DNA from 2 places in the Streptomyces sp. NPDC059169 genome. Region 2 is predicted to be linked to the other one. Evidence: riboswitches for the same ligand, from Rfam matches in the RefSeq annotation. Region 2 holds a riboswitch; the other holds the start of a gene.
The links. A riboswitch is a leader RNA that binds a small molecule or an ion and turns the genes downstream of it on or off. The one in region 2 is predicted to bind thiamine pyrophosphate.
Positions count from the first base shown of each region.

Region 1: it holds a riboswitch for thiamine pyrophosphate, as region 2 does, so the genes downstream of both, thiC (phosphomethylpyrimidine synthase ThiC) here and thiO (glycine oxidase ThiO) in region 2, are expected to answer to the same signal.

Region 1 is NZ_JBHZCF010000007.1:7,335-22,826, forward strand. It holds gene cydD (thiol reductant ABC exporter subunit CydD) at 1-1,726, opposite strand, end outside; gene cydB (cytochrome d ubiquinol oxidase subunit II) at 1,774-2,775, opposite strand; gene ACFXOM_RS14805 (cytochrome ubiquinol oxidase subunit I) at 2,799-4,304, opposite strand; gene hisC (histidinol-phosphate transaminase) at 4,578-5,657, opposite strand; gene ACFXOM_RS14815 (LacI family DNA-binding transcriptional regulator) at 6,062-7,174, shown strand; gene ACFXOM_RS14820 (metallophosphoesterase) at 7,348-8,571, shown strand; gene ACFXOM_RS14825 (hypothetical protein) at 8,720-9,544, shown strand; gene ACFXOM_RS14830 (putative quinol monooxygenase) at 9,879-10,190, shown strand; gene thiC (phosphomethylpyrimidine synthase ThiC) at 10,354-12,141, opposite strand; TPP riboswitch at 12,134-12,252, opposite strand; gene ACFXOM_RS14840 (YibE/F family protein) at 12,328-13,698, shown strand; gene ACFXOM_RS14845 (SsgA family sporulation/cell division regulator) at 13,759-14,193, opposite strand; gene ACFXOM_RS14850 (IclR family transcriptional regulator) at 14,306-15,010, opposite strand; gene ACFXOM_RS14855 (hypothetical protein) at 15,009-15,134, shown strand; gene ACFXOM_RS14860 (DUF5326 family protein) at 15,430-15,492, opposite strand, start outside.
Region 2 is NZ_JBHZCF010000002.1:158,014-173,505, forward strand. It holds gene ACFXOM_RS04565 (hypothetical protein) at 244-777, opposite strand; gene ACFXOM_RS04570 (class II 3-deoxy-7-phosphoheptulonate synthase) at 993-2,345, shown strand; gene ACFXOM_RS04575 (bacterioferritin-associated ferredoxin) at 2,502-2,762, shown strand; gene bfr (bacterioferritin) at 2,836-3,315, opposite strand; gene ACFXOM_RS04585 (sulfite oxidase-like oxidoreductase) at 3,465-4,097, shown strand; gene ACFXOM_RS04590 (deoxyribonuclease IV) at 4,147-5,001, opposite strand; gene pknB (Stk1 family PASTA domain-containing Ser/Thr kinase) at 5,008-6,918, opposite strand; gene ACFXOM_RS04600 (thiazole synthase) at 7,030-7,824, opposite strand; gene thiS (sulfur carrier protein ThiS) at 7,830-8,030, opposite strand; gene thiO (glycine oxidase ThiO) at 8,027-9,190, opposite strand; TPP riboswitch at 9,188-9,301, opposite strand; gene ACFXOM_RS04615 (hypothetical protein) at 9,354-9,695, shown strand; gene ACFXOM_RS04620 (NAD(P)/FAD-dependent oxidoreductase) at 9,787-10,974, shown strand; gene ACFXOM_RS04625 (Rv2175c family DNA-binding protein) at 11,018-11,383, shown strand; gene thiE (thiamine phosphate synthase) at 11,497-12,159, shown strand; gene metF (methylenetetrahydrofolate reductase [NAD(P)H]) at 12,224-13,141, shown strand; gene ACFXOM_RS04640 (hypothetical protein) at 13,193-14,083, shown strand; gene ACFXOM_RS04645 (DUF6192 family protein) at 14,893-15,492, shown strand, end outside.

The DNA of each region.
Region 1 (15,492 bases), on a different contig from region 2:
TCCGCCGGGGAGCCTCGGCGGTGGATGTCGCCGCACCGGGCGGATCGAGTTCCACCACCCGGTCGGCCACCGACAGCAGCGCAGGGCGGTGGACGACGAGCAGTACGGTGCGGCCCCTGGCCAGCCGTCGCACCGCGTCCACGACGCCCGCCTCGGTTTCGCCGTCCAGAGCAGCCGTCGGCTCGTCGAGCAGCAGTAGCGGGCGGTCCGCGAGGAAGGCACGGGCCAGCGCCAGACGTTGCCGCTGGCCCGCGGACAGCCCGGCTCCGTCCTCACCCAGCACGGTGTCCGCGCCCTGCGGTAGCCCGGCCACGAAGTCGTGCGCCCCTGCGTCCCGCAGCGCTGCACCGACCTCCGCTTCCGTCGCATCCGGCCGGGCAAGCCGCACGTTCTCGGCGACCGTGCCCGCGAAGAGGTACGGCCGCTGGGGTACCCAGGCGATCCGTTCGCGCCACGCATCGAGGTCGACGGAGGCCAGGTCCGACCAGTTGCCGTCAGAGCCGCTGATCCGCACCGTCCCCTCGTCGGGGGGGACGAAGCCCAGGACCACGTCCAGCAGCGTCGACTTCCCGGCCCCGCTCGGCCCGACCAAGGCGACGGTCTCACCCGCTTCGACCGTGAACGACGCGGCGGCCGGGGTTGGCACAGGCCGTCCCTCGTACCGGACGCTCACCGATTCCACTGCCAGCCGTATGCCCTGCCCGTCCGGCAGCGCTCCCGAACCGCCCGTGCGGACCGGCGTTTCCAGGACGGCGAAGATCTCTTCCGCGGCCGACAGCCCTTCCGCCGCAGCGTGGTACTGGGCGCCGACCTGCCGGAGGGGCAGATACGCCTCCGGGGCCAGGATCAGCACGACCAACCCGCTGTAGAGGTCGAGGTCGCCGTGGACGAGTCGCATCCCGATTCCGACCGCGACCAGTGCGACCGAGAGCGTCGACAGAAGCTCCAGGGCGAAGGAAGACAGGAAGGCGATCCGCAGTGTCCGCAACGTCGCACGGCGGTATTCCGAGGTGATGGACCGGATCGACTCGGCCTGTGCCTTCGCCCGGCCGAACACCTTCAGCGTGGGCAGTCCCGCGACCACGTCCAGGAAGTGGCCGGACAGCCGCGCCAGCAGAGTCCATTGACGGTTCATCCGCGACTCGGTCGCCCAGCCGATCAGCACCATGAAGAGCGGGATCAACGGCAGGGTGACCACGATGACCGCCGCCGACACCCAGTCCTCGGTGACGATACGGGCGAGGACCGCGGCCGGAACCACCACAGCGAGACCCAATTGGGGCAGGTAGCGCGAGAAGTAGTCGTCGAGCGCGTCCACACCGCGGGTCGCCAGAGCGGCCAGGGCACCGCTGCTCTGCGGAACCGTGGCGCTCGGACTGCGGCCGGTGGCGTCCTGGGCGGGCCGCCCCGCCCCGAGCGCGGCCGCCCGCTCGAGCAACCGCATCCGCAGCTCCGACTTGACGGCCGCACTCGCCCGGTGCGCGGCCAGCTCGGTCAGCCAGGCGACCGACCCGCGCCCGACCGCTACCGCGGCGAGCAGCACCAGCGGTGTCCCGAGACCCTCGAGGTCCAGTCCCTGCTGAAAGGCCCCCACGACCACCTCGGCGATCAGCATCGCCTGGGCGACGACCAGCGCCGCCCCGGCAAGACCGAGGGCCACCACGGCCGCCATGAACAGACGGGTGGCCCTGGCATACCGGAGCAGACGCGGGTCGACGGGTTTCACGTGAAACATCCAGTCATGGGTCTCGGGACGCGGTCATCCGGACGGGATCAGTGGTTCTGGGCGATGTGCTGCGTGCCGATCCGCTTCCGGAACACCCAGTACGTCCATCCCTGGTACAGCAGCACCACCGGAGTGGCGATCCCCGCGCACCAAGTCATGATCTTCAGCGTGTAGGGGCTCGACGAGGCATTGGTCACCGTCAGGCTCCATTCCTCATTGAGCGACGACGGCATGACGTTGGGGAAGAGCGTCAGGAAGAGCATCGCCATCGTGGCGGCGATCGTGAGGCCGGAGAGCGCGAACGACCACCCCTCGCGGCCCGCCCCGATCGCCACGACCGCCCCGATGAGTGCCACCGCCGCGACGATCATGGCAGCCAGGCTCGATCCGTCGCCCTTGTCCACCTGGGTCCAGCCGAGGAAGCCCAGCGCCAGGGCGGCCGTGACCAGCCCGAGCGCGCGTGCCAGCTTCCGGGCCCGCTGCCGTATGTCCCCGACGGTCTTCAGCGCCGCGAACACCGCGCCGTGGAACGTGAAGAGGAACAGGGTCACGAGCCCGCCGAGCAGGGCGTACGGGTTCAGCAGATCACCGAAGGTCCCGACATACTCCATCTCCGCGTCGATCTTCACTCCGCGCACGATGTTCCCGAAGGCCACGCCCCACAGCACGGCGGGCACCACGGAAGTCCAGAAGATCGCCTCCTCCCAGTTGCGCTGCCAGCGCTCCTCCGGCCGCTTCGCGCGGTACTCGAAGGCGACCCCGCGCACGATCAGGCAGACCAGGATGATCAGCAACGGCAGGTAGAAGCCGGAGAACAGCGTGGCGTACCACTCGGGGAACGCGGCGAACGTCGCACCGCCCGCCGTCAGCAGCCACACCTCGTTGCCGTCCCAGACCGGACCGATGGTGTTGATCAGTACCCGCTTCTCGACCCGGTTCCGGGCGAGCACTTTGGTCAGGACCCCGACCCCGAAGTCGAACCCCTCGAGGAAGAAGTAGCCGGTCCACAGGACGGCGATGAGTACGAACCAGACGTCGTGGAGTTCCATGACTCAGCTCCCAGTCCTCTGTCTCAGTACGAGAAGGCCATCGGCCGGTCGGCGTCACGGTCGTCGCCGCCGATCTTGGTGGGCGGATTGAGGTCGGAGTCGCTGAGCTCGGGCGGTCCCGCCTTGACGTACTTCACCAGCAGCTTGACCTCGATCACGGCGAGTACCGCGTAGAGCAGGGTGAAGACGATCATCGAGGTGAGCACCTCTCCCGTGGACGTGCCCGGGGAGACGGCGTCGCGGGTGCGCAGCACGCCGTAGACGACCCACGGCTGCCGACCCATCTCGGTGAAGATCCAGCCCCAGGAGTTGGCGATGAGGGGGAAGCCGAGCGTCCACACCCCGGCCAGCCAGTAGAGACGACTGAGCTTCGGACCGAGCGGTTTCGCGAAGAGCACCAGGTGGGGGACGTCGTCCTCGCCGACCCGCAAGGCCCGGGGCAGCAAGAACTTCTTGCGGGTCAGCCAGAGTCCGGCCAGACCGATCGCGAAGGAGGCCATGCCGAAGCCGATCATCCAGCGGAATCCCCAGTAGGTGACCGGGATGTTGGGCCGGTAGTCGCCGGGACCGTACTTCTCCTGCTCGGCCCTGTTGGTGTCGTTGATCCCGGGGACGTACGAGGTGAAGTCGTCGTTGGCGAGGAAGGACAGCAGGCCGGGGATCTCTATGGCGACCTTGTTGTGGCCCTTCTCCACGTCCCCGTACGCGAAGACGGAGAACGGCGCCGGCTGCTCGCCGTCCCACAGTGCCTCGGCCGCGGCCATCTTCATGGGCTGCTGCCTGAACATGACCTTTCCGAGGAAGTCACCGCTGATCGCCGTGAGCAGACCCGCGATCACGACGGTGACCAGACCGAGCCTCAGCGAGCTCTTCATCACCGGGACGTGCTTCCGGCGTGCCAGGTGGAAACAGGCGATCCCCACCATGAACGCACCACCGGTCAGGAAGGCGGCGGAAAGGGTGTGGAAGACCTGGGTGAGCGCGGTGTTCTGGGTCAGCACCAACCAGAAGTCGGTGAGCTCGGCCCGCCCGTTCTCCTTGTTGATCCGGTAGCCCACGGGGTGCTGCATCCAGGAGTTGGCCGCGAGGATGAAGTACGCCGAGAGGATGGTGCCGATGGAGACCATCCAGATGCAGGCCAGATGGATCTTCTTCGGGAGCTTGTCCCAGCCGAAGATCCACAGACCGATGAAGGTGGATTCGAAGAAGAACGCGATCAGCGCCTCGAAGGCGAGGGGGGCGCCGAACACGTCCCCGACGAAGCGCGAGTAGTCCGACCAGTTCATCCCGAACTGGAACTCCTGCACGATGCCGGTGACCACGCCCATCGCGATGTTGATCAGGAAGAGCTTTCCCCAGAACTTGGTTGCCTTGAGGTACTTGTGCTTCCCGGTGCGCACCCAGGCTGTCTGCAGTCCGGCCGTCAGGGCGGCCAGCGAGATCGTCAGGGGGACGAAGAGGAAGTGGTAGACGGTGGTGATGCCGAACTGCCATCGCGCCAGGGTCTCTGGCGCCAGTGCTAGGTCCACGTCGTCTCTCCTCACCTCGGCGTGGTCACATCACATCGGCGCGGTCGCGGCAGCCCGTCCCGGCGAAAAGATCGTTCCAGGACATAAAGGTCGCTTGTGAACGCGTTCACATTCACAAGCATTATGGCTCATGTGAATCGTGTAAAGACAGCGGGGGTCGTTTTCCGGTCAGGAGAAAGGTCACGTGACCACCGGCGCCGTCATGGGCACACACAGCGAGCCCCCGCGAGCCAGGGGCTCGTGGGGGCTTCTGCCACCGCGCCGGGCGGTCGGCTAGATCTCCTTGCGGAACGCCTCCGCCGTCTGCAGGAACACGTCGTTCGCCTCGCTCTCACCGATGGTGACCCGCACACCCTCACCCGGGAACGGCCGCACCACCACGCCGGCCGCCTCGCACGCCGCCGCGAAGTCGACAGCACGGGCACCGAGCCGCAGCCAGACGAAGTTCGCCTCGGTGCGCGGCACGGTCCAGCCTTGCCCGACCAGGCCCTCGTACACCCGCGTCCGCTCGCCGATCAGGGCGCCGACCCGTCCGAGCAGCTCGTCCTCGGCCCGCAGCGAGGCGACCGCTGCATCCTGGGCGAGCTGGCTGACACCGAACGGCACGGCCGTCTTGCGCAACGCGGCCGCCACCGGCTCGTGGGCCACGGCGAAACCGACCCGCAGACCCGCCAGTCCGTACGCCTTCGAGAAGGTGCGCAGCACGGCGACGTTCGGTCGGTCCCGGTAGATCTCCATGCCGTCGGGGACGTCGGTGTCCCGGATGAACTCGCGGTACGCCTCGTCGAGCACCACCAGGACGTCCGACGGGACCCGGTCGAGGAACCGCTCCAGCTCCGCCCGGTGCACCACGGTGCCGGTGGGGTTGTTGGGGTTGCAAACGAAGATCAACCTGGTCCGGTCGGTGACCGCGTCCGCCATGGCGTCCAGGTCGTGCACGTCGCCCTCGGTCAGCGGCACCTGCACCGGCGTGGCCCCGCTGATCCGGGTGATGATCGGGTAGGCCTCGAAGGAACGCCAGGCGTAGATGACCTCGTCGCCCGGCCCCGACGTGGCCTGCAGCAGCTGCTGGGCAACGCCCACCGAGCCCGTGCCGGTCGCCAGGTGCGAGAGCGGCACGCCGAAGCGGTCGGCCAGCTCGTCCATCAGGCCGGTGCACGCCATGTCGGGGTACCGGTTGAAGGTCCCGGCCGCAGCGACCGCGGACTCCATCACTCCGGGCAGCGGCGGGTAGGGGTTCTCGTTCGAGGAGAGTTTGAACGCGACCGGGCCGCCGGCCGCGGCGGGCTTGCCCGGCTTGTACGTGGGGATGCCGTCCAGCTCGGCGCGCAGCTTGGGGCTCGTCTCGCTCACCGCAGGTCCTCCTCGACCGTCGTTCTGTGGCCGTACACGTCGGTACCGCTCATCAATACTGCTCACCATATGAGGATTCCCGGCCGCTGCGAATGGGTGGAGTCGAACCGGGGGGGGAAGCCCAGAGGTGGGGCACCGGGCTTCGGGGGCGCTTCGATGCTTGGCGCGCGCCGGTGGCTCACTCCGTGGCGCGCATCCCTCGTAGTGGTGAGTTGAGACCTCTTCGAGACATCGCTCATTTGGCAGGCCCGTCCCCCTCAACAACCACATGATCGGCATTTTGAGGGTCAATCGCCTTTATTTCCAAGGCAATTGACCCACTTCTACTTTGCAGAAACGTGCCTGTCAACGACTGCATATGCGACCGGCCCAACCACCCGCCGTCGCCCTACTATCGGCCTGCCATGACAGCAGCAGGGAAGCACCAGGTGAGCCGGACGGAGACATCACGCCGGGGCAGCCGGCAAGGCCGGGCGGGCATCCGGGACGTGGCCGCCGCAGCCGGTGTCTCCATCACCACTGTCTCGGACGCGCTCAACGGGAAGGGCAGGCTCCCGGACGCCACCCGCCGGCATGTGCGCGAGGTCGCGGAGCGGCTGGGCTACCGCCCATCGGCCGCCGCCCGCACACTCCGCACCGGCAAGTCGGGGCTCATCGGCCTGACGGTGACGACGTACGGGGATGAACCTTTCACCTTCACGGAGTTCGCATACTTCGCGGAGATGGCCAGGGCCGCGACCTCCGCCGCACTCGCCCGCGGCTACGCACTCGTCATCCTCCCCGCCACCTCGCGACACGACGTCTGGTCGAACGTCGCCCTCGACGGCACCGTCGTCATCGATCCCTCCGACCACGACCCCGTGGTCACCGAGCTGGCCCGCCAGGGCCTCCCCGTCGTCTCCGACGGGCGGCCCGCAGGCACCCTCCCGGTCACCGCCTGGGTCGACAACGACCACGAAGCGGCCGTCCTCAACCTGCTCGACCACCTCGCGGCCGCCGGTGCCCGCCGCATCGGTCTACTCACCGGCACCACCACGGACACCTACACCCGGCTCTCCACCACTGCGTACCTGACCTGGTGCGAACGGGTCGGCCAGACCCCGGTCTACGAGGCATACCCGGCGCACGACCCGTGTGCGGGGGCCGTCGCAGCAGACCGGCTGCTCGCCCGGCCCGACCGGCCGGACGCCGTCTACGGACTGTTCGACCCCAACGGCACCGACCTGCTCGCCGCCGCCCGGAGGTACGGACTGCGCGTCCCCGACGACCTGCTACTGGTCTGCTGCAGCGAGTCCACGGTGTACGCCAACACCGAGCCACCCATCACCACCCTGTCGCTCAAGCCTCGACGCATCGGCACCGCCGTCGTCCAACTGCTCATCGATGCCATCGAAGGCGTCGACGGCGGCCGCCAGGTCGAGCAGGTGATACCGACCGAGCTGATCGTCCGCACGTCGTCCCAGCGCCGCTCACCGCGCACGACGGTCAGTGCGCCCCGGTCACCCGCCCAAGACTAGACCGCCCCAATCCGGGCGAAACGGCTGGCGAATCGGGGGGGTACCAGGATTCATCACCCCTGGTGCGTCACAGAGCACGAGCCGCATTCCTATGATGGGCGGACGACACCGCGGACCTCCCCGACCAGGACGGTCCGTCGGTGCAGGGCGGCACGACGGTGGTGGAGGGGTCGATGACTCAGGGGGCCGGTCAAGGACCCGTGGTGCGGACGGCGACGTTGCGTGACTTCCGTGTGCCCCCGTACGCGCAGGTCCCGGTGCAGTCACAGTCCACTGCGCCCGAGGAAGCGCCACCCGCATCCGAGGAGGCGCCCGCCACCAACGAGCCGGCGCCCCCGGCCTCCGGGCAGGTGCCACAGGTGCCGGTCGCGCCTCCGGAGCAGGTGCCCGCGCCCCCCGTCCCCACGTCCCCGCCCCCACCGGCCGCACACCCCGGAAACGCCGTCCCGGACCACGAGCTGCCGGACGGCTACACCCCCACGGAACGCGACCTTCCGATCATCAACCGCGGCGACACCCTCCAGGTGGCCGTCGACCCCGCCGAGGCGCCCGCACCCGCGCACGACGGGCTGGGGCCGCTCTACGTCGTCGGCGACGTCCACGGCTACCTCGAGGAGCTCACCGCCGCACTCACCGCCCAGGGCCTCATCGACGCCGAAGGACACTGGTCGGCCGGAAACGCCCGGCTGTGGTTCCTCGGCGACTTCACCGACCGCGGCCCGGACGGCATCGGGGTCATCGACCTCGTCATGCGGCTGTCCGCCGAGGCCGCCGCGGCCGGGGGCTACTGCAAGGCCCTCATGGGCAACCACGAACTGCTGCTCATCGGAGCCAAGCGCTTCGCCGACACACCCGTCAACTCCGGTGCGGGAACCGCCACGTTCCAGGCCGCCTGGCTGCTGAACGGCGGGCAGAAGAACGACATGGACCGCCTCCAGGACGTCCACCTGCAGTGGATGTCCCGGCTGGACGCAGTGGTCGAAGAGGACGGGCACCTCCTGCTGCACTCCGACACCACCGCCTACCTCGACTACGGCACGACGATCGAGGACGTCAACGACAAGGTCCACGAGGTCCTCACCCGCAACGACGCCGACGAGTGCTGGGACCTCTTCCGCAAGTTCACCAAGCGCTTCTCGTTCCGCGACGACGACGGCCCGCAGGCCGCCCGCGAGCTGCTCGCCACCTACGGCGGCACTCGAATCGTCCACGGCCACAGCCCCATCCCGTACCTGCTGGGCGAAGTCGGCACCGACGACGGCGCGGACGGCGAGGAGGCGTCAGGCCCGACGGTCGAAGGGCCGCACGTATACGCGGACGGCCTCGCCATCGCCATGGACGGCGGGGTGACCATGGCCGGAAAGCTGCTGGTGGCCCAGCTCCCGCTGCATGACTGAGCGGATACGCGGCAGGCGATTTCCGGAAACCCCCTGTCACCCCGCGCCGTAACCGCTCTACCATCGGCTTATCCGTAGCAGGCTCTCCTCCGTTTCCGCCCAACTGCCCCACCTGCGTGGGCAAACCGGCCCTACGGAGCATCGGGGGATGCACATGAACAGCGCTCCGCACCTGCTGACCGAGGATCGCGCCGAGTACGAGCGCATCCTCGACGACGCGCTGCGCAACGCACACGACCGTCCGGACCTCAGGGCCGTCGGGGAACGGCTCAACACCGAGCAACTGCGCACGATGGCGCTCAACGCCACGGCCCTGATAACCGCCGCTGCCGCGCCGGAGTACGAACACTTCGTCCAGGTCCGCGAAGACATGCGTTCACCAGCCGACATGTTCGGGGGCGACGCGGGAGCCGACTCCGGAACTGCTGGCCCTGCCGATTCGGGCGCCGGGTTCGGCGCGGTGCTCACCGTCCTCGCACCCGTGTTGGCCGGCACCGCCGCCCTGATCTTCCTGCTCGTGGGCTACATCCTGAAACTACTCGCTCCGGAAGCATCGTTCGCCGACACCCTGCTGACCGCGGGCTGGTTCTTCGGGGCGCTCACCGCGGCGGGCATCCTCGCCGCAGCGATCGGGCTGCTCATCACCGCTCTGCGCAACGGCGCGACCCAAGTGCCCGCCGAGGACGCGGGCGGCGAACTGCCCGACGACGTGGCGCGCGCCCGGGAAGCCTGGCGGCACGCCCTGCTGGAGCGCGGCATCGTCCCGTTCCTCCAAGCGGCCCTCGCTGATCCCAGTGCGGATCCGACGTCCCCGACCCCGCCGCGGCCCGTCAAACGGATCCCCAAGATCGGCTACAGCGGGCCGGACTTCTCCAGCCCCAGCGAGGGTTCATCGACCGGGTCCCGTCCGCGTTTCACCAGTCCGGACTTCTCCAGCCCCGACTTCGGGCCCCCGGAGCACCAACCCGAGTAACCCCGGCGCGCCCCCGTCCGTCGAGGGCACCGTCCACACGGCCGTGCTCCTCGGGCGGTTACGGCGATCCGTGTTCAGCGATCAACGGCGGCTCCGACCGCCGTCGGGGCTGTCACCCGTCGCGCGAGCGGACGCGTCCCCGCCCGGCACCACATCACCGGCTCCTGCGAGGGCACCGCGCGCCTCAGGCACCCTCCCGAGCCGGCGTCTTCATGTCGGAATCGGCAAACAACGTGTCGGATCCGCCACTGGGAGAGATCCGTGCCGCACGCTTATGTTGATCAAGCCGATCGGAAACCGACCACTGACCACCCCTCACCGACGGAGATCCTCCATGACCAATGACACCGCCGCGCTCGGCCTGCTCGTCCGCATCGAGGCCAAGCCCGAGCACGCGCAGGAGATCCAGGACCTGCTGACCGGGGCCGTTGCCCTCGCCGAGCAGGAGACCGGAACCACCGCGTGGTTCGCCCTGCGCCTCGGACCCACGACCTTCGGCATCTTCGACGCCTTCGGCAGCGAGGACGACCGCCGGGCCCACCTGGAAGGACGGATCGCCGCCGCCCTCATGGAGTCGGTGGAGCTCCTGGCGGAGGCGCCGGACATCCGCCCGGTGGACGTACTCGCCGCCAAGCTCCCCGCCTGACCTGCCCTCCTCCTCGTTCCCCGTCCTCGTTCCCGGTCCAGGAGACGGGGAACGAGGACGGGGCGGGGACGGGCAACGCGGCCGGGATCTCGAGGACGGGACCCTGAGCGTGCGGTCCACCGGCGACGTCCGCGGATGCCGGTGGGCGTCCCACCGAAGGTGCTCAGTCCGCCAGCGGCAGGTAGACCCGGTTGCCCGAAGCGGCGAACTCCTTGGACTTCTCGGCCATTCCCGCCTCGATCTCCTCCCGCTCCAGATCACCGCCGTGCTCACGGCGGATGTCCTGGGAGATCTTCATCGAGCAGAATTTCGGGCCGCACATCGAACAGAAGTGGGCGGTCTTCGCCGGCTCGGCGGGCAACGTCTCGTCGTGGAACTCGCGTGCCGTGTCCGGGTCCAGGGCCAGGTTGAACTGGTCCTCCCAACGGAACTCGAAGCGCGCGTCGGACAACGCGTCGTCCCACTCCTGCGCCCCCGGATGCCCCTTCGCGAGGTCCGCCGCGTGGGCCGCGATCTTGTAGGTGATGACACCGGTCTTGACGTCGTCCCGGTTCGGCAGGCCCAGGTGCTCCTTGGGCGTGACGTAGCAGAGCATCGCCGTGCCCCACCAGGCGATCATCGCCGCACCGATACCGGAGGTGATGTGGTCGTACGCGGGCGCCACGTCCGTCGTCAGCGGCCCCAGCGTGTAGAAGGGGGCCTCCTCGCAGATCTCCTGCTGGAGGTCGATGTTCTCCTTGATCTTGTGCATCGGGACGTGGCCGGGGCCCTCGATCATCGTCTGCACGTTGTACCGCTTCGCGATCGTGTTGAGCTCCCCGAGCGTCCGCAACTCGGCGAACTGTGCCTCGTCGTTGGCGTCCGCGATGGAGCCGGGCCGCAAGCCGTCACCCAGTGAGTACGTCACGTCGTAGGCCGCGAGGATCTCGCAGAGCTCTTCGAAGTTCTCGTACAGGAAGGACTCCTTGTGGTGCGCGAGGCACCAGGCGGCCATGATCGAACCGCCGCGCGAGACGATGCCGGTCTTGCGGCGGGCCGTGAGCGGCACGTAACGCAGGAGCACACCCGCGTGGACCGTCATGTAGTCGACGCCTTGTTCGGCCTGCTCGATGACGGTGTCCTTGTAGATCTCCCAGGTCAACTCCTCGGCGCGGCCGTCGACCTTCTCCAGTGCCTGGTAGAGCGGGACGGTACCGATCGGAACGGGGGAGTTGCGCAGCACCCACTCACGGGTGGTGTGGATGTTGCGGCCCGTGGAGAGGTCCATGACCGTGTCGGCGCCCCAGCGGGTCGCCCAGGTCATCTTCTCCACTTCCTCCTCGATGGAGGAAGTGACGGCGGAGTTGCCGATGTTGGCGTTCACCTTCACCAGGAACCGCTTGCCGATGATCATCGGCTCGATCTCCGGGTGGTTGACGTTCGCCGGGAGAACGGCCCGTCCGGCGGCGATCTCCTCACGAACGACCTCGGGGGAGACGTTCTCCCGGATCGCCACGAACTCCATCTCCGGCGTGATCTCCCCACGGCGCGCGTAGGCGAGCTGGGTGACCGCCGCCCCGCCGCGACCCCGGCGAGGCTGGCGCGGACGGCCCGGGAAGACGGCGTCGAGGTTGCGGAGCCCGCCGCGCGGCGAGGTGTGCTTGATCCCGTCGTCCTCGGGGCGCAGGGGGCGTCCCGCGTATTCCTCCGTGTCGCCGCGCGCGACGATCCAGCTCTCCCGCAGTGGCGGGAGCCCTCGGCGAACGTCCGTCTCGGCGTTCGGGTCGGTGTACGGGCCGGACGTGTCGTACAGGGTGACGTCCCTGCCGTTGGTGAGGTGCACCTGTCGTACGGGCACCTGGATGTCGGGCCGTGAGCCCTCGACGTATCCCTTGTGCCAGCCGATGGACTTCCCGGCCTCCGTGGTGCTCTCCGAGCCGGAGGAAGGCGTGCGCGTGTCCGATGTGGTCATGAGACCTACTCCCTACGCCGGCATTACCCGGTAACAGGTTCGGCGGTCGGCGCAGCTCGACGTCGTCAGCGCCCTCTCAGCCCGGTGCTCCGAGCTCCCGCGTGTGCAAAGGCCCTACCAAGCTAGCGCCCCGCCGGGCGTGCTGAACAGTGGGCCCCTGATTCCGCTTCTTGCGATGATCGGGCGGTGACTCTCTCCCAGCAGACGCCCGAGCCGCACGGCGAAGCCCACGGGCGGACCGCGGGCCACAGCCACGTCCATGCCCACAGCCACGTCCATGCCCACGGTCACGGGCCGGCCGCTCCCGTCTCACGGCATTTGCGGCGGGTGATCGCCGCAGTGCTGGTCCCCTTCGCCGCCGCCGTCGTCGTGGGGTTGGTGGTGCTCTGGCCCGGTGGTGCTCCGGATCACGTGCGCACCGGTGTCGGCTTCGACCGGCAGACCGAGGACGCCCGGGTCGTCAAGGTCGAACGGGTCGACTGCAAGGACGTGAACGGTGGGCAGGTGCCGCCCACGGGGGACGACCCCACGACTCCCGAGGGTCGCGAGGCGGCCAACGCCCAGCAGGGAACGTGCAAGAAGGCCACGGTCGAGGTCACTACGGGCAAGAACAAAGGGCGTACGTTCACCGAGATCGTGCAGCCGGACGCGCCGCGGCAGTTGTCCGAGGGACAGGGCGTGGTAGCGGCGTACGCCCCCGACGCCCCGCGTGACCTGCAGTACTCGGTGACCGACGTGGACCGGGAGTTCCCCATGGCGCTGCTCGCCGGGATCTTCGCGGTCGTGGTCGTCCTGGTGGGCCGGATGCGCGGCGTCATGGCGCTGATCGCACTGGCGCTGAGCTTCGCCGTCCTGACCCTGTTCATCCTGCCGGCGATCCTGCAGGGTTCGAATCCGCTGGTCGTCGCCGTGGTGGGGGCGAGTGCGATCATGCTGCTGGCCCTCTACCTGTGCCACGGGGTGACCGCCCGGACATCGGTCGCTGTCCTCGGGACGCTCATCTCGCTGCTGCTGATCGGGCTGCTCGGCTCCGTGTTCATCGGTTGGGCCGTGTTGTCCGGCAACACCGACGACAACACCGGTCTCATCCACGGGCTGTATCCGAACATCGACATGTCCGGTCTGCTGCTGGCGGGCGTGATCATCGGTTCGCTGGGTGTGCTGGACGACGTGACGGTGACGCAGACCTCGGCGGTCTGGGAATTGCACCAGGCGGACCCTTCGATGGGGCCGCACGGTCTGTACAAGGCGGCGATCCGCATCGGCCGCGATCACATCGCCTCGGTCGTGAACACGCTCGTACTCGCCTACGCGGGCGCGTCGTTGCCGCTCCTCCTGCTGTTCACGGTCGCCCAGTCCAGCGTGGGGACGGTGGCGACCAGCGAGTTGGTGGCGGAGGAGATCGTACGGACCCTCATCGGATCGATCGGTCTGGTCGCGTCGGTGCCGGTGACCACGGTGCTGGCGGCGCTGGTCGTTTCGGCCGACCGTCCCGGCACCGCTGTTGCGGCCAGCTCCGCGGGGAGCGGCCGGGGCCGGCGGCGGCGGGCGAAGTGACGACCGCGTCCCGCCCGGTCCGCAGCGGGTGGTGCCCGTGCAGGTGGGCGGTGGGGGGCGTCAGCCGGCGTTCTCCTCGGCGAGGATGCGGCCCAACGCAGCCTCCAGGTTGTCCTCGAAGTCGCCGAGCGTGCGCTCCTGTCCCAGCGGGACCAGCTTGTCGGTCCGGTCGAGGAACGCGACCAGCGGCGCGGTGGACGCTCGGAACACCGCCCGGTCACCGCCGACTTGGAGCCGGATGTGCACGGCCGCCAGCCCGTCGGGCTCGGACGGCGCGATGTGCACATCGCCGTCCCCGCTGGGCCCGTTGATGCCGTCGAGCAGCAGCTCCCTGGCGAACGCCCAGGTGGCGGGGGCGTCGCCGGGCAGGTGGAAGGTCATCCGGACCGCGTAGGGGTCCCTCGTGTCATACAGGAGCTCCACCGGGATTCGGAAGGAGAGCTCCTCGGACACCAGGAAGCTCATCATGACCTCGGCCTGAACCGACTCGCGCATCGTGTTAACCCCGCAGTTGATGTAGCAGTCCTGGGAACGGCCGGGATCGCTCCCCTCGGCCCTCTTGACGCCATGGTGCTGTACCCACTAACGGATCACAAGGAGTGATTTTTCAGATACTGATAGAGAACGCGAACGGGTTGAGCAGACTTTCGACGCCGAGGCGCAGTTGCTCGACCGCGGGCAGCAGTCGGTCCTCCTGGTGCAGGGGCACGGAGATCGCCAGGGCCGCGGCCATCGGGCCGGCCGCGACCGGGATCGCGGCGCAGACCGTTCCGAGTGCGTACTCCTGGCGCTCGACGACCGGTTGCATCCTGCCCAGACCGCCTAGCCGCTCCAGCAGGGTCCGTCGGTCGCGCACCGTGTAGGGGGTGATCGCCTGCACCGGATAACGGTCGAGGTGGTCCTTGCGTCCCCGCTCGTCGAGCTGGCTGAGCAGGCACTGGCCGAGCGCGTGGGCGTGGCCAGTCTCGCGGATGTCGGGCCGTCCGCTCAGGGCGGGGGCGTACGGGGAGTCGGCAACCGCGACGAGCTCGATCTCACCCTCACGGTAGACGGCGAAGTAGACGGGCACGCCGAGCACGTCCCGCCACCGCTCCAGGAAGTCCTCGATGGCGCTGCAGCGGTTCTGCTGGGCCCCGCCGGCGGCGAGGCGCAGCACAGCCTCGCCGAACAGGAACATGCCATTCTCACGGCGCAGATAGCCCTCGTGCGCCAGGGTCCGCAGCAGGTGGTAGGCGGTGGGCAGGGGGAGTCCCGTTTCGCGCGCCAGCTGTTTGGCGGGGGCCCCGTCCGTGTGGGAGGCCACGGCCTCCATGAGTCTCAAGGCCCGCTGGACCGAGCCGATCAAGGTGGGCGCGGCGGCAGTCGAAGGCGTGGAGCCGGCAGCCGTGGATCCGGCGGCCGTAGCCGTGGCCATAGGTCACCCCCTGGCGTGGTGACGGGCGGTCCGCCCGCCCGCGGGGGCCGCCCCCGCGCGCCGCCGCGGTCCTTCGGGGGCCGTGGGCACTCCCCGGGATCGGTGCCGGATTCAGCCCGGGGAGTCGTACGAACCGCAGTTCATTGCGATCATCGGCCCGTAATTCCAGAGGCGGCGGTGGTTCGTCACTGTAATGGCTGCCCCCGTCCGGCCGCCCTCCCTCGCCCGCCCCATTCGCCCGCCCGGGCTAACCGGCGTACGTACCTCTCGTATGGTTACCAGCCGCCCGTTTCGCCGGTCGCGGTTGCCGGTGGCGTCTACCAGTCGCTCTTCGAGGACGACGAACCCGCCATGAACTTCCTGACGACATAGACGAGTCC
Region 2 (15,492 bases):
CTTCCGTGGGGAGGAACGGCCGTGGACACGGGAAGAAAAGGCCGCCCCTCGGGCGGCCTTCGCGGTGATCGTTCAGTGGGTACGCGCGATGGAGTGGGCCGCCGGTCCAGCGGGCCACCACCAGTTCTGGTTGATCTGCGCGTACATGCGAGGCACCTTAGCCGACGCGGGCCGGGCGCGCCCGTCCGCCTCCCGTCGGGACCTTCAGATCCCGACGGGAGGACGCGGCGTAAGGGGACCGGGTCAGTAGAACGAGACCACGGCGGAGACCACGAACTGCAGCCCGAGGCCCACCACGAGGACTCCGACCGCACCGGCGAACAGCAGGAGCACGTAGCGGTCCGGGGCCGGGGCGGAGCCGCGCCGTGCCAGCGCACTCAGCCAGAGGCCGCCCACCACCCCGGGAAAGACGAGGATGGTGGCGTAGGTGGCGTACTTGACGAACTCCACGGCCGAGGGCTCGAACGCCATGCCTCCGGCCAGCCGCACCTCGACCCGCGTGCCGGCCGGATAGCTGCTCTCCGCGCCGCGCAGCACCACGTCCTCGGGGTGCGCCGGCGAGCCCGCCGCGGTGTAGGCCCCCTCGCAGTCGACGCCGAGCAGACTGCCCTCGTGGTCGTAGCTGTCGAAGCATTCGGTCACGGTGACCGTCCCGTCGGGCGGGCCCGCTCCGGTGACCGCGGTCAGCCGGGTTCCGAAGAGCAGCCAGACCGCCCACACACACGCTCCGACGCAGACGAGTGCCCCGGCTGTCGCAGCCGCTCGTGCTCCCCGCACGACGCTATCCGTCCTGGTAGTGGTTCAAGCCCGACCCCCAAAGTCCCCGCAGAGCGTAACGGAGTGGGCGGCCGTGGGGCTCCCCCCGTCCCGGCGGTCCCGGGGCCCCGCCCACCTCCGCCGCCGCGGCCGGGTGATCACGGGCCCGGGTGCAGTTCGTCTCATCACGTGAGCAGCTGTCTGGACAGGCCGTGGAACCACGTAATGTTGTGGAGGTGACCGTGAACGCTAAGTCCACCTCCAACGGTGGCAACACCTGGCGAAACCTGCCCGCGGCGCAGCAGCCCGAGTACCCCGATGCCGAGGCTCTGCGCGATGTGATCGCGGACCTCGAGTCGTATCCGCCGCTCGTCTTCGCGGGCGAGTGCGACCAGCTGCGCGCCCGGATGGGAGCCGTCGCCAGGGGCGAGGCGTTCCTCCTTCAGGGTGGCGACTGCGCCGAGGCCTTCGACGCCGTGTCCGCCGACCACATCCGCAACAAGCTCAAGACCCTGCTCCAGATGGGTGCGGTGCTCACCTACGCCGCGTCCGTGCCGGTCGTGAAGGTCGGCCGGATCGCCGGGCAGTACTCCAAGCCCCGCTCGAAGCCGACCGAGACCCGTGACGGTGTGACGCTCCCGACCTACCGGGGCGACTCCGTCAACGGCTTCGACTTCACCGAGGAGGCCAGGGTCCCGGACCCGGAGCGGCTGAAGCGGATGTACCACGCGTCCGCGTCGACGCTGAACCTGGTGCGCGCCTTCACCACCGGCGGTTACGCCGACCTCCGCCAGGTGCACGCCTGGAACCAGGACTTCGTGAAGTCGTCCCCGTCGGGACAGCGCTACGAGCAGCTCGCCCGGGAGATCGACAACGCGCTGCACTTCATGAAGGCCTGCGGTACCGATCCGGCGGAGTTCCGCACCGTCGAGTTCTACTCCTCGCACGAAGCCCTGCTGCTGGACTACGAGTCGGCGCTGACCCGCGTGGACTCGCGCACCGGCCGGCTGTACGACGTCTCCGGCCACATGGTGTGGATCGGCGAGCGCACCCGGCAGCTGGACGGTGCCCACGTCGAGTTCGCGTCGAGGATCCGCAATCCGATCGGCATCAAGCTCGGCCCGACGACGACGGTCGACGAGGCCCTGCAGTACGTCGACCGGCTCGACCCGGAGCGCGAGCCCGGCCGGCTGACCTTCATCGTCCGCATGGGTGCGGACAAGGTCCGGGACCGGCTCCCGGAGCTGGTGGAGAAGGTGACGGCGTCCGGTGCGACGGTGGCATGGGTGACCGACCCCATGCACGGAAACACCTTCGAGGCGGCCTCCGGCCACAAGACGCGCCGCTTCGACGACGTGCTCGACGAGGTCAAGGGCTTCTTCGAGGTCCACAAGGCGCTCGGCACCCACCCGGGAGGCATCCACGTGGAGCTGACCGGCGACGATGTCACCGAGTGCGTGGGCGGCGGCGACGAGATCTTCGTCGACGACCTGCACCAGCGCTACGAGACGGCGTGTGACCCCCGGCTGAACCGGAGCCAGTCGCTCGACCTGGCGTTCCTGGTGGCGGAGATGTACCGCGACCAGTGATCGCGCAGTCATGCGGGTGGGGCGCGGATCGATGTGATCCGCGCCCCACCGTCGTTTCCGGGCTTTCACGAAGGAAGGGCGCCAGGTAAGGTTAGGTTAGCCTCACCGATCAATCGGGGCGGCGCCACTGATCGATCCCGTCCGGGAGGTGACCGCGTGTACGTCTGCTCGTGCTTCGGCATCACGGAGAAGCAGGTCAAGGAGCACGCGGAAGCGGGCGCCTGCACCCCACGCCAGATCGCGTCGGCATCCAAGGCCGGCACCGACTGCGGATCATGTGTGCGTCGCATCCAGGGCATTCTCGGCCGTGGTGCCTGCCCCCGTCGTGAGCTGCTCGAACAGGGCGGCGGGGCCGCCGTGCTTTCCGCCACGGACTCCGGCGCGGCGACCCGGCCGGCGCTCGGCGAAGCGGCCTGACCGTCTCCCATCCGGAGCCGACCGACGTCATCGAGGGCGACGGCAGCCCCTCCGCGCCCGTGGGTGGCGTCGGCTAGCTCTTCGGCTGCTCGATCAGCTGCGCGATGTAGAGCGGTTCGCCGAGCTTCTCGACCAGCTCCAGCTGGGTGTCGAGGTAGTCGATGTGGTGTTCCTCGTCGGCCAGGATCGCCTCGAAGATGTTCGCCGACGTGATGTCGCCCTTGTTGCGCATGACCTCGATGCCGCGCCTGAGGCGGTCGATGGCCTCGACCTCGATCTGCCGGTCCGCCTGGAACATCTCGGTGACCGTCTGCCCCACCCTGACGTGGAAGAGCCGTTGGTAGTTCGGCAGCCCCTCCAGGAACAGGATCCGGTCCGTGAGGATCTCGGCGTGCTTCATCTCGTCGAAGGACTCGGCGCGGGTGTACGTGGCCAGCTTCGTCCAGCCGAAGTTCTCCTGCATCTTGGCGTGCAGGAAGTACTGGTTGATCGCGGTCAATTCGGCGGTCAGCTGCTCGTTCAGGAACTCGATGACCTCGGGGTCGCCCTGCATCGCAGAGGCTCCTTCCGCGTGACTGGCAGATGCGCGCATCCTCGCACCGTGATCGGGAGCCGTCCAGTAAGTGCCTCCTTAGTATGAGTTGCCCGTATCGGGCTGGGCCTGGTCATGACCACCCCTCTCGGTCTGTCACCATTGAGGGCATGGGGCAGCCGGAGAGCCGGGAACACCGAGCAGCAGAGCAGTCCGTGCTTCCTCCGGGGCAACGGCTGCAGCGTGGCTGGCCCGTCACCCACTACGGGCCCGTTCCCCGGTTCAAGCCGGACCGCTGGGAGTTCCGGGTCTTCGGCGCCACGGCGGACGGTGACAAGCGCTGCTGGAACCACGAGGAATTCTCCGCGCTGCCGTTCTCGACGGTCGTGGCCGATCTGCACTGCGTGACGAAATTCAGCATGGTGGGGGCCGAATGGGGTGGGGTGCCCGCACGCACGCTGGTGGAGCTGGCTCCGCCGGCCCCCGCCGTCACCCATGTCATGGTCTGGGCCGAGTACGGCTACAGCGCCAACGTGCGGCTCGCCGACTTCCTCTCCGAGCGCACGATCTTCGCGACCCACATGGACGGTGAGCTGCTCACCGCCGAACACGGTTTCCCGCTCAGGCTGGTCGTCCCCCACCTGTACGCCTGGAAGGGGCCGAAGTGGGTACGGGGCGTGGAGTACATGACCACCGACCGCCGGGGCTTCTGGGAGGAGCGGGGCTACCACAACCTCGGCGACCCCTGGCGAGAGCAGCGCTACTCCTACCAGGAGGAGCCGGGTGACGGACCGGAGTGCTAGGGCCCGGAAGCCGCCGGACCGCGGCCCGGACCCGTAGCACCCCGGCTTCTCAGTGCGTGCGCAGCCGTTTGAGCAACGCAACGTCGGCCGCGTACCTGTCCTGCGGGCCGGGCGTCTCGATGACCAGCGGCACGCCCTCGGTCGCCGGGTGCGTCATCAGCGCCCGGAACGGCTCCGCGCCGATGTGACCGGCGCCGATGTTCGCGTGACGGTCCTTGCGCGCCCCCGTCACGTCCTTGGAGTCGTTGGCGTGGATCAGCTTCAGCCGCCCTTCGCCGACGGCGTCCACCAGCAGGTCCAGGGTCCGGTGCGCCCCGCCGTCGGCGGCCAGGTCGTGGCCGGCCGCGAAGACGTGGCAGGTGTCCAGGCAGATCCCGAGTCGGGGGTGCGAGTCCAGCGCCTCGAAGTACGGGCCGAAGTCCCGGGTCGTCGAGCAGAGCGAGAAACCCTGCCCTGCGGTGGACTCCAGGAGCAGCAAGGGGTCGTCGTCGTGGGTCAGCTCGTCGAGCAGGGGCAGCATGTGCGCCCGGACCTGGGCGAGGGCGTCCTCGCGCGGTCGTCCGTTCGTCGCCGATCCGGTGTGGACGACCACGCCGAGTGCTCCGATTTCCCGGCCGCGGCGCAGTGAGTGGCGCAGCGACGCCACGGACCGCTCGACGGTCGCCTCCGTGTGCGAGCCGAAGTTGATCAGGTACGGGGCGTGGACGTACACCGGGATGTCCTCGGCCGCGCACTCCGCGCGGAACAGGTCGTCCTGCCCCGGGTTCCCGGGCGGTGTCGCCCAGCCGCGCGGATTGGCGACGAAGACCTGGACGACCTCGGCTCCGATCTCGCGCGCGTACGTCAGACCGGTCTTGGCGAGGCCGCCGGCCACGGGGACGTGGGCGCCGACGGGATTGCGCATCGGGATCTACAGCCCCTTGGTCGTGAGAGTGATCGTGCTGCCTTCGGGAGCCTCGTCACCACCGGTGACGGACTGCTTCTCGACGGTGTTGCCGAGGAACGGGAAGCCCCGCTCGACCTTGACCTTGAAGCCAGCCCGCTCCAGCTTCCGCCGTGCGTCGTCCACGTCGTCACCGGTGACGTCGGGGACCTCCACCATCCGCGGGCCCTTGGAGACGGTCAGGGTGACGGTATCGCCCTTGGCGGCCCGTTTGCCTGCGGCGGGGGACTGACCGGCGACGGTGCCCGCCTCCTCGGGGGAGTTCACCTGCTCGGTGGCCACCCGCACCTTGAACCCCGCGTCCCGGAGCGTGCTGGTGGCGTCGTCGACGGACTCTCCCGCCAGGTCCGGGACGTCGATCGGGGCGCCCCGACTGACGACGAGCGCGACCGCCGAGTCCGGCCGGCGCCCGGTGCCCGCCTCCGGATCCGAGCCGATGACCGTGCCCTGGTCGAACTCCTTGCTGAACTCCCTGGTGACCACTCCCGGTGCGAGACCGACCTTCCGCAGGGCGGCCACGGCGTCGGCGAGCGGTTCCCCCTCCAGGTCGGGGACCTTGACGATCTCGGGGCCTCGGGAGATGACGAGGGTGACGGAGCCGTTGTCACGGATCCGCTTGCCGGGAGCGGGGTCGACGTTCATGACCGTTCCCCGCTCGTACGCGTCGCTGAAACCCTTCTCGGTGTGCTTCACGTCGAGACCGGCATCGGCGAGCCGTTTCTTGGCCGCGGCCTCGGTTTGGCCGAGGACCGCCGGTACGCGGGTGAACTGACCTGAGTTGATGTACCAGATTCCGGTGCCCACGCCGAGGAGCAGCAGCGCGGCGACGACGGTCGCGAGGACCCCGCGGCGCGGTCGCGGTCGCGGGTGGGGCGCCGCTGCGCCCTGCGGCACGGGCGGCATCTCCAGCCGGCTGGTGTGCCCCGCGGCTTCCGCCTCGGTGGGCAGCGGCCGGGGGATCACGCTCGTCCGGTCGCCTGAGCCGTCGTGCTCGGTGTTCCTGGCCTGCGGCGGTACGGCGTCGAGCTGGTCGTCGCCGAGCGCGGCCCGGGTCTCGCGGGTCCGTGCGAGCAGCGCCACGGCGTCGTGCGGGCGCAGCTCGGGAGCGCGGGCGGTGGCGCTCGCCACCAGGGCGTCCAGCTCCGGGGCGAGCCCGGGGGCGGCGTCGGAGGGCGGCGGCACGTCCTCGTTGAGGTGCTGGTACAGCACCTGGGCCGGGGTGTCGCCGGAGTGCGGCTTGGCGCCGGTGAGCATCTCGTACAGGACCACGCCGCAGGCGTAGACGTCGGCGCGGGTGTCCGCCGAGCCCGACTCGATCTGCTCGGGCGCGAGGTAGGAGACGGTTCCCAGGACGCCCCCCGTGGTGCTCGTCACGGACCCGACGGCCCGGACCAGCCCGAAGTCCGCGACCTTCACCCGGCCGTCGTCGCCTATGAGCACGTTCTCCGGCTTCATGTCCCGGTGGACGAAACCGGCCCGGTGTGCGGCGCCGAGCGCGGCGAGCACGGGCTCCAGGATGTCCAGGGCCGCCCGCGGCTGCAGGGCGCCGCGCTCGCGCAGCACGTCGCGCAGGGTGCACCCGGCGACGTACTCCATCGCCAGGTAGACGTACGCCCCCTCGGCGCCCTGGTCGAACACCCCCACCACGTTCGGGTGCGAGAGCCGTGCGACGGACTTCGCCTCCCGGATGAACCGCTCCACGAAGGAGACGTCCGTCGCGAGCGCCGGATGCATCACCTTGAGCGCGAGCACCCGGTCCAGCCGGGTGTCCACGGCCCGGTAGACCGTGGCCATCCCGCCGACGGCGATGCGCGCATCGACGCGGTAACGGCCGTCGAGCACCTGCCCGACGAGGGGGTCCTGAAGCGTCGTATCCACGCAGGTGAGTGTACGAGCCGGCCCGGGTGCCCCGGGTCCCTCGGGCCCGCTCCGGCCCCGGACTGCAGCCCAGCTGTGACGTGCGGGGGGTGGCCGGGCCCGGGGGACCGCTCAGAACGCCGGGCGCTCGGGATCCAGGGCCGCACGTCCCTCGACCGGCGACGACGCCTCGGCGAAGTGGCGGCGGGGGATGCGCCCGGCGCGCCGGGCGAGCCTGCCGGCCTCGACCGCGTGGCGCATCGACTCGGCCATCAGCACCGGTTCCTGCGCCCGGGTGACGGCTGACGCGAGCATGACTGCTGAGCAGCCCAGCTCCATCGCCAGTGCCGCGTCCGAAGCGGTGCCCGCGCCCGCGTCCAGGATCACCGGCACGCCCGCCTGCTCGACGATCAGCTGGAAGTTGTGCGGGTTGCGGATGCCGAGGCCGGAGCCGATCGGCGAGCCGAGGGGCATGATCGCGGCGCAGCCGACGTCCTCCAGCTTCCGGGCCAGGACCGGGTCGTCGTTGGTGTACGGCAGCACGGTGAAACCGTCGTCGACCAGCACCTCAGCGGCGTCCAGCAGCTCCACCGGGTCGGGCAGCAGGGTTCGCTCGTCCGCCACGACCTCCAGCTTGATCCAGCCGGTCCCGAGGGCCTCGCGGGCGAGCCGTGCGGTCAGCACCGCCTCCCCCGCGGTGAAGCAGCCCGCGGTGTTCGGCAGGACCTGGATGCCGAGGCGGTCCAGCACGGACAGCACCGAACCCTGCACGGTCGGGTCCAGGCGGCGCATCGCCACCGTCGTCAGCTCCGTGCCGCTCGCGACGAGTGCGCGTTCCAGTACGTCGAGGCTGGGCGCCCCGCCCGTCCCCATGATCAGCCGGGACGAGAACTCCGTGCCGCCCAGGACGAAACGGTCGTCGGCCATGGCGGTCACCCTCCCTGGACGGCGGTGAGGACCTCGACCCGGTCGCCGTCGCCGAGGAGCGTGCCCTCCCACTGGCCGCGCGGGACGACCGCCTCGTTCACCGCGGCGGCGACCCCGGTGGGCGCGGCGGTGAGCGTGGCGACCAGCGCGGCGAGCGTCGTGCCCGTCGCGAGGTCCCGCGGTTCTCCGTTCACGGACACGGTCATGCGGAGGACTCCTGACGGACGGGGGAGAAGCGGCGGGGGGTGAAGGGGCGGGCCTCCTCGGGGAGTTCGCCGGTGACCAGGGTGTGGGCCAGGACGTCGCCGGTGATCGGCGTGAGCAGGACACCGTTGCGGTAGTGCCCGGTGGCGAGCATCAGGCCGGGCAGTTCCGTCGGGCCGAGCAGCGGCGCGTTGTCCGGTGAGCCGGGCCGCAGTCCCGCGCGGGTCTCGGTGAGCGGCAACTCGGTGATGCCGGGCACCAGCTCGTGGGCGTCACGCAGCAGTTGGTACACCCCACCGGCAGTGACGGTCGTGTCCCATCCGAGCTCCTCGCTCGTCGCGCCGACGACCAACTCGCCGTTCTCGCGGGGCACGAGGTAGACGTGACTGCCGCGCACCACGGCCCGCACCGTACGCGACAGGAACGGGGCGTACGCGGGTGGCACCGTCAGCCGCACCACCTGCCCCTTCACCGGGCGCACCGGCGGCACTGCCTCCTCGGGCACACCGGACAGCCGGCCGCTCAGACTCCCCGCTGCCAGCACCACCTGGTCCGCGGCGAGCTCCGTCCCGTCGGCGAGTACGGCTCCGGCGGCCCGGTCCCGCACCACCGCGAGCCGGTCCACCCGGGTGCGGTGCACCGTCACCCCGGCCCGTTCGCACGCCGCGACCAGTGCTTTCGCCAGCCGCCTGGGATCGATCTGGTGATCGCCGTCGACCCGCAGGCCGCCGCGAACACCGGGCGCCAGCATCGGCTCCAGCCGCCGGCACTCGCGTCCGGTGAGCCACTCCGACCCCAGCCCGCACCGCTGTTGCAGGGCGTGCAACTCCTTCAGGTGCGCCCGGTCATCCGCGTCCAAGGCGACGGCGAGGGTCCCGCAGGAGCGGTAGCCCGTCTCCTGCCCGCTCGCCTCCTCGAGCTCGGCCGCGAAGTCCGGGTAGCGCGCCGCGGAGGCGAGGTTGAGGCCCAGCAGGGTTTCCTCGCCGTAGTGGAGTTCCGTGACGGCGGCCAGCATGCCGGCCGCGACCTGGGCCGCCCCTCCGCCTGGACTGGGGTCGGCGAGCGCGGTCGCCAGGCCGTGCTGCGCCGCCCGCCACGCCGTGACGAGACCGATGATTCCGCCCCCGACGACGAGGACGTCCGATGAATGCTCTGGATGCACTGGGCTCCAGACCCTCCCTTCGCCGGCATGACCCGGATCAGGTTCGTACGGTCGGAGGCCGCCCCAGCCTCCCTCTCAGCCCGGTGCGTCCGGGCTCCCGCGAGCAGAGTTACGGTGGCCACCCTAACCCTCGCCGACAACGCGCAGTAAGGGAGCCTTCGCAGTGGTGCGCTCGCTCGACGGACTCGTCCTCTCGCCGGTAGCCGACCAGGCGCCGGGCCAGGTCGGGACCCGTACCCGGTTCACGTACCACGAGCAGGACGGCCGGATCTGGGCCGACTACGCGGGTGGGGACGTGGTCCGCGGCCATCTCGTCGGCACCCGCGAAGGGGACCGGCTGGACTTCCGCTACGTGCAGCTGAAGCAGGACGGGACCACCTCGTCCGGGCACTGCGTCTCCGAGGTGTCCGAGCTCCCCGACGGCCGGGTGCGGTTGGACGAGCGCTGGGCCTGGGAGTCACAGGAGGGCAGTGGCACCAGCGTGGTGGAGCAACTACCGGCCTGACGGTTCGTCATATGGTTAGGGTGGGCCGGTGAACGAGATCGAGCAGAGCGAGCGGCAGTCGCAGCGCCGGGTCGTCATCGTCGGCGCCGGCATGGCCGGCGTGCAGACCGCCGTGGCCCTGCGCGAACAGGGCTTCACCGGCCCCGTGACGCTGATCGGCGCCGAACCGCACCAGCCGTACGACCGGCCGCCGCTCTCCAAGGCCGTCCTCCTCGGCACGGCCGAGGGCTCCGCGCTCGACGTCGACTTCGCCGCCCTCGGGATCGACCTGCAGCTGGGCCGGGAAGTCAGCGGGCTGCGCCCGGCGGAGCACGAGCTCGACACTCCCGAGGGGCCCGTCCCGTACGACGTCCTCGTCATCGCCACCGGTGCCGAGCCCGTGCCCCTGCCCGGCGCCGAGGGCGTTCCCGGCGTCCACCTGCTGCGCACCCTGGACGACGCCGAGCGGCTGCGGCCGGTGCTGGAGCGGAAGCACGACGTCGTGGTCGTCGGAGCCGGCTGGATCGGCGCCGAATTCGCCACCGCCGCACGCGGCGCGGGCTGCGCGGTCACCGTCGTCGAGGCTGCCGACCGCCCGCTCGCGGGCGCCCTGCCCGCCGAGGTCGCCGCGCCGATGGCCCGCTGGTACGCCGAGAGTGGCGCGGAGCTGATCACGAACGCACGCGTGACGGCCGTGGAGCCGGGAGCGGTCGTCCTCGCCGAGGGCACCGGCGCGGTCCGCAGGCTGGCGGCGGGCGCCGTCGTCGTCGGCATCGGCGCCCGCCCGGCGACCCGCTGGCTCGACGGCTCGGGGATCGTGCTGGGCGAGGACGGTTCGATCACCGCGGACGCGGGCCTGCGCACCAGCCTCCCCGACGTTTTCGCCGTCGGGGACTGCGCGTCCTTCCCGTCCGCCCGCTACGGCGAACGGTTGCTCGTCCACCACTGGGACAACGCCCTCCAGGGGCCCCGTACGGTCGCCGCCAACGTGATCGCCGCCGCCGAGGGGGAGCCGCTGCGGACCTACGATCCCGTGCCGTACTTCTGGTCCGAGCAGTTCGGCCGGTTCGTCCAGTACGCGGGACACCACGCGGGCGCCGGGACGCTCGTCCACCGGGGTGATCCAGGCGGGGCCACCTGGTCGGCCGTATGGCTGCGGGACGGCGTTCTGGTCGCCCTGCTGGCCGTCGGCAGGCCCCGGGACCTGGCCCAGGGCCGCAAGCTCATCGAGGTCGGGGCGCACATCGATCCGGAGCGTGCCGCCGACCCGTCCGTCGCTCTTAAGGCGGCAGCTCTCTAGGGCCCGGCTACCGAGTGTCAGTCCGGGATGGCACGCTTGTCCCGTGACCGAGATTGACGCAAAGACCGATGCTCTCGTCCCCGCCTGGCTCCACCTGCCCGACGTCGCGGAAAAGCTCGACGTCGAGGTGACGCGCGTGCGGCAGCTGGTCAAGGAAGGTCAGCTGATCGCCGTGCGCCGCGGTGAGAACCGGACGCTCCAGGTGCCGGCCGCCTTCATCAAGGGCGGCAAGGTGGTCAAGGGCCTCTCCGGGACCCTGACGCTCCTGAAGGACGACGGCTTCACCGACGAAGAGATGCTCGAGTGGCTCTTCACCCCCGACCCCACCCTGCCGGGGACCCCCGCGGAGGCACTCAGCGAGAATCGCGGCACGGAGGTGAAGCGCCGAGCCCAGGCGCTCGCCGTCTGACGTCGTCCTGAGGGACCACCGACGTCCGCACGAAACCACTGGATGCGGTGCACGGACCGGGCCGGGACGCCCGGCACGGTCCGTGCACCGCCGACACCCGGGGGGTAGTACCCATGTCCGCATCCCGCACGCCGCTGTACGGCGCCCGGCTCTACCTCTGCACGGACGCCCGCAAGCGCCAGGGCGACCTTCCGGAGTTCCTGGACGCCGTCCTCTCCTCCGGCGTGGACGTCGTCCAACTGCGCGACAAGGGCATGGAAGCCGGGGAAGAGCTGGAGCACCTCGCGGTCTTCGCGGAGGCGTGCCGTCGCCACGGCGCGCTCCTCGCGGTGAACGACCGGGCCGACGTCGCCCACGCGGCGGGCTCGGACGTGCTGCACCTGGGGCAGGGCGACCTGCCGGTCCCGGCCGCGCGCGCCGTCCTCGGCGAAGGGGTGCTGATCGGCCGGTCGACGCACGCCAGGGAGGAGGTCGACGCCGCCGCCGTCGAGCCCGGCGTCGACTACTTCTGCACCGGTCCCTGCTGGCCCACCCCGACCAAGCCGGGCCGCCACGCTCCCGGCCTCGACCTCGTGCGCTACGCCGCCTCGCTCGGCCGGGACCGCCCCTGGTTCGCCATCGGCGGGATCGACGCCGGCAACCTCGACGAGGTGCTCGACGCCGGTGCGCGCCGCGTCGTCGTGGTCCGGGCGATCACGGAGGCCGACGACCCCGGTGAGGCCGCGGCCCATCTCGCCAAGCGGATACGGACCTACGGCGAACAGGCCGGTGGGTGACCACCCGGTGTCCGATAGGTGGAATGCGGTTGGGTGACCGCCATGCGCTGGATAACCTGCGAGTATGGCCCTCGGTACTGCTTCGACCAGGACGGATCGCGCGCGTACGGTGCGCGAACTGCTTGCCACCGACAGAACGTCGTACTCGTTCGAGTTCTGGGCGCCCAAGACGGAGAAGGGCGAACGGAACCTCTGGAACGCGCTGCGGCGTGTCGAGGCGGTGCAGCCCAACTTCGTCTCGGTGACGTACGGGGCCGGCGGCTCCACCCGCGCCGGAACGGTCAGAGCCACCCAGCAGATCGCCGCCGACACCACCCTCACGCCGGTCGCCCACCTCACCGCGGTCAACCACTCCGTCGCCGAGCTGCGGAACATGATCGGGCAGTACGCCGACGCCGGGATCAGGAACATCCTCGCGGTCCGGGGCGACCCGCCCGGCGATCCGATGGGCGAGTGGATCGAGCATCCCGAGGGCGTGCGGTACGCCGCGGACCTCGTCCGGCTGATCAAGGAGTCGGGCGACTTCTGCGTCGGCGTCGCCGCGTTCCCCGAGATGCACCCCCGATCGACCGACTGGGACACGGACGTCCGCCACTTCGTGGACAAGTGCCGGGCCGGCGCCGATTACGCGATCACTCAGATGTTCTTCCGCCCGGAGGACTACCTGCGGCTGCGTGACGACGCTGCGCGGGCGGGCTGCGAGACACCGATCATCCCGGAGATCATGCCCGTCACCAGCGTGAAGCAGATCGAGCGCTTCGCGCAGCTCAGCAACGCGACCCTCCCCCGTGCGCTGGAACAACGGATCCGCGCCGTCGAGGACGACGCCGCCGCTGTACGCTCGCTTGGCATCGAGTTCGCAACGGAGTTCTGCGCACGGCTGCTCTCCGAGGGTGTCCCCGGGTTGCACTTCATTACGCTCAACAACTCAACGGCAACACTCGAGATCTACGAGAATCTCGGACTGCACCAGCAGTCGTGACCGGCCGAACCCGCCTCATCCCCGGGCGTAGGCCGTAGGAGAGGGGCGGGCATGGCCTGGACGGTGCTCTACATCGCCTTCGGCATCGTCGCGCTGTGGCTGCTCGGCGAGGTGCTGCTGCAGTACAAGGCGCGGCTGCGCTGGCGGCTGGTCGCGTTCGTCGGTTTCCTCGGCGTGGTCGTCGGTGTCCTGCTGCCGAACGTGGTCGTGATCGGGGCGGGAGCCATCACCTTCGCCGTGGGACAGACGTACGTCACCCTCTCCTTCCGGCGCGGCTTCTCCACCGGTTGGGCGCTCGGCGGTAGCCCCGGCTCGAGCCGTCGCCGCAGGTCCGGGGGCGCCGCCGTCACGAAGGAACCCACGCTCGAGGTGACCGACCTGACCTACGAGCCCGGGGGCACCGACGCAACCGAGCCGTCGGCCGCCGAGTCCACGGCCGTCTACGAGCCGCAGCCGCTGCCCGAGGAGACCACGCAGTACGGGGTCTACTCCGAGTCCGTCTTCGGCGGCAGCCAGGGGCTCGACCAGGGCGAGGCCCCCTACGGGAACAGCAGCTACTCCACGGGCTACTCCGACGCGTACTTCCAGAGCCCCGGCTACGAGCAGCCGGCCGCCGCCCATGACACGTTCGCCGGTGCGTACGACTACGGAACGGGGCAACAGCAGTACCCGGGTTATTCCGATCCGTACGGCGCGGGGCAGCCCGGCGAGCCGGAACCGGCCCACGGCTCGTACGACGGCTACGGCGGCCAGCAGTACGCCGACCCGTACGCGACCCAACAGGGGTACAACGAGACCCCGCCCGGAGGCGTCTGGGTACCGCAGCAGCGCGACGGCGACGGGGCGCAGCCCCTGCCGCCCGAGCAGTCGCCGTCCTACGGATACCCCCAGCCCGGCTCCGGCTACGAGGCGGGGTACAACGGCCAGACCTACCGCTACTGAGGTCTCCGGAGGCTGCGGGCAAGGGACACGCGGCCCCGACGCGCGGACGCGGGCTCAGCGCGGTGGCCGCTGCCGTGACCGGCCGCACCGCGCGCCCGAGTGGTACGTCCGGGGCACCTGCCCCCGATCGCGGGACGGACACGGTGGTTGGCCGGGCACCGCGGGTACCCGTCCGTCGAACGGCGGCCCAGCCGAAGCGGCACGTTAGTAGCTGTTTCTAAGCCTCGGTTCTGTGTAGATTTGCGCCCTAGGCTGGGCTGGTGTCCGAGGACGCTGAGAGGGCCGCGGGGAGGGACTGCCGGGCTTGTGGCGAACGGCTGAGGCCGGACATCCGGCCCGGTGCGGTGTTCTGCTCGTCGGTGTGTCGTTCCAGGCAGTGGCGGAAGGAACGGCGACTGCGGAAGCGTCTTGCGGCGGTCCGGGACGAGGCCGGCATGGTGGAGTGTCCGGAGTGCGGGGCCCGCTGGGTGGCGGGTGTCGACCGTCGCTCGGACGCCCGCTTTTGCTCCCGGCGGTGTGTCGTGAGGGCCTGGCGGCGCCGGAAGGATCCGTTCGCAGACAGTTCACAGTGACCACTGAACGAACGCATCCTGCATCCAACTTCGTTCACAGATCGGTCATTTACGGTCAATCATTGTGGATCTTAGGATTTGCGGTCTGACTCTCGGTGACGGATGCGGGCCCTGTCCCGTCACGGCGAAATCCCGTGCCCTGGCCCGCACTTGGGTGGTGAAAGCCATGTCCGAGGAGACCGATAAGGTCGGTGCCGTCAGTCCCGCTATGAGCAGATCGTCGCTGAGCTGCGGGAAGTGGTCGAACAGCAGACACGAGGGCAGTTCACGATCGGTGACCGTGCTCTGGAGATCGAGCCGATGCGTCCTCGCGGCGGTCCTGTCCCGGATGCCGCATGGTCGGTGGAAGTCTCGCTCACCCTGCTCGCCGAAGACATCGGCTTGACGCTGTCGACGCTCAAGAGCGCCCGCTGGGCGGCATCGCGCTGGCCCGCTGATCAGCGCCGGAAAGGGGTGTCGTTCTCGGTCCACAAGGTCTTGGCCGGCATCGAAATCGAGGAAGAACGCTTCGCGGCGATCGACAAACTCCCCGACGGCAAACCCCGCTGGACCGTCGACGACGCCCGGCGCCGGGTCGGCACCCGGGTGGAAACTCCCGTCTCACCGCAGGAGAAGGTCACCGCGATCCACGCACTCGCCCAGGACGACCAGGTCGCCGCGAAGGTGACGGGAGATCTGCTGAAGCGTCCGCAGGTCGCGGCCAAAGTGACACAGACCGACAAGGTCCGGGTGGTGGAAGAATTCACCCGCGACGAGGCGGTCGCGACAACCGCTGCGACCAACCTGCTTCGCAGGCCGGACGTCGCGTTCAAGGCGATGAGCGATGACACCGCTCGC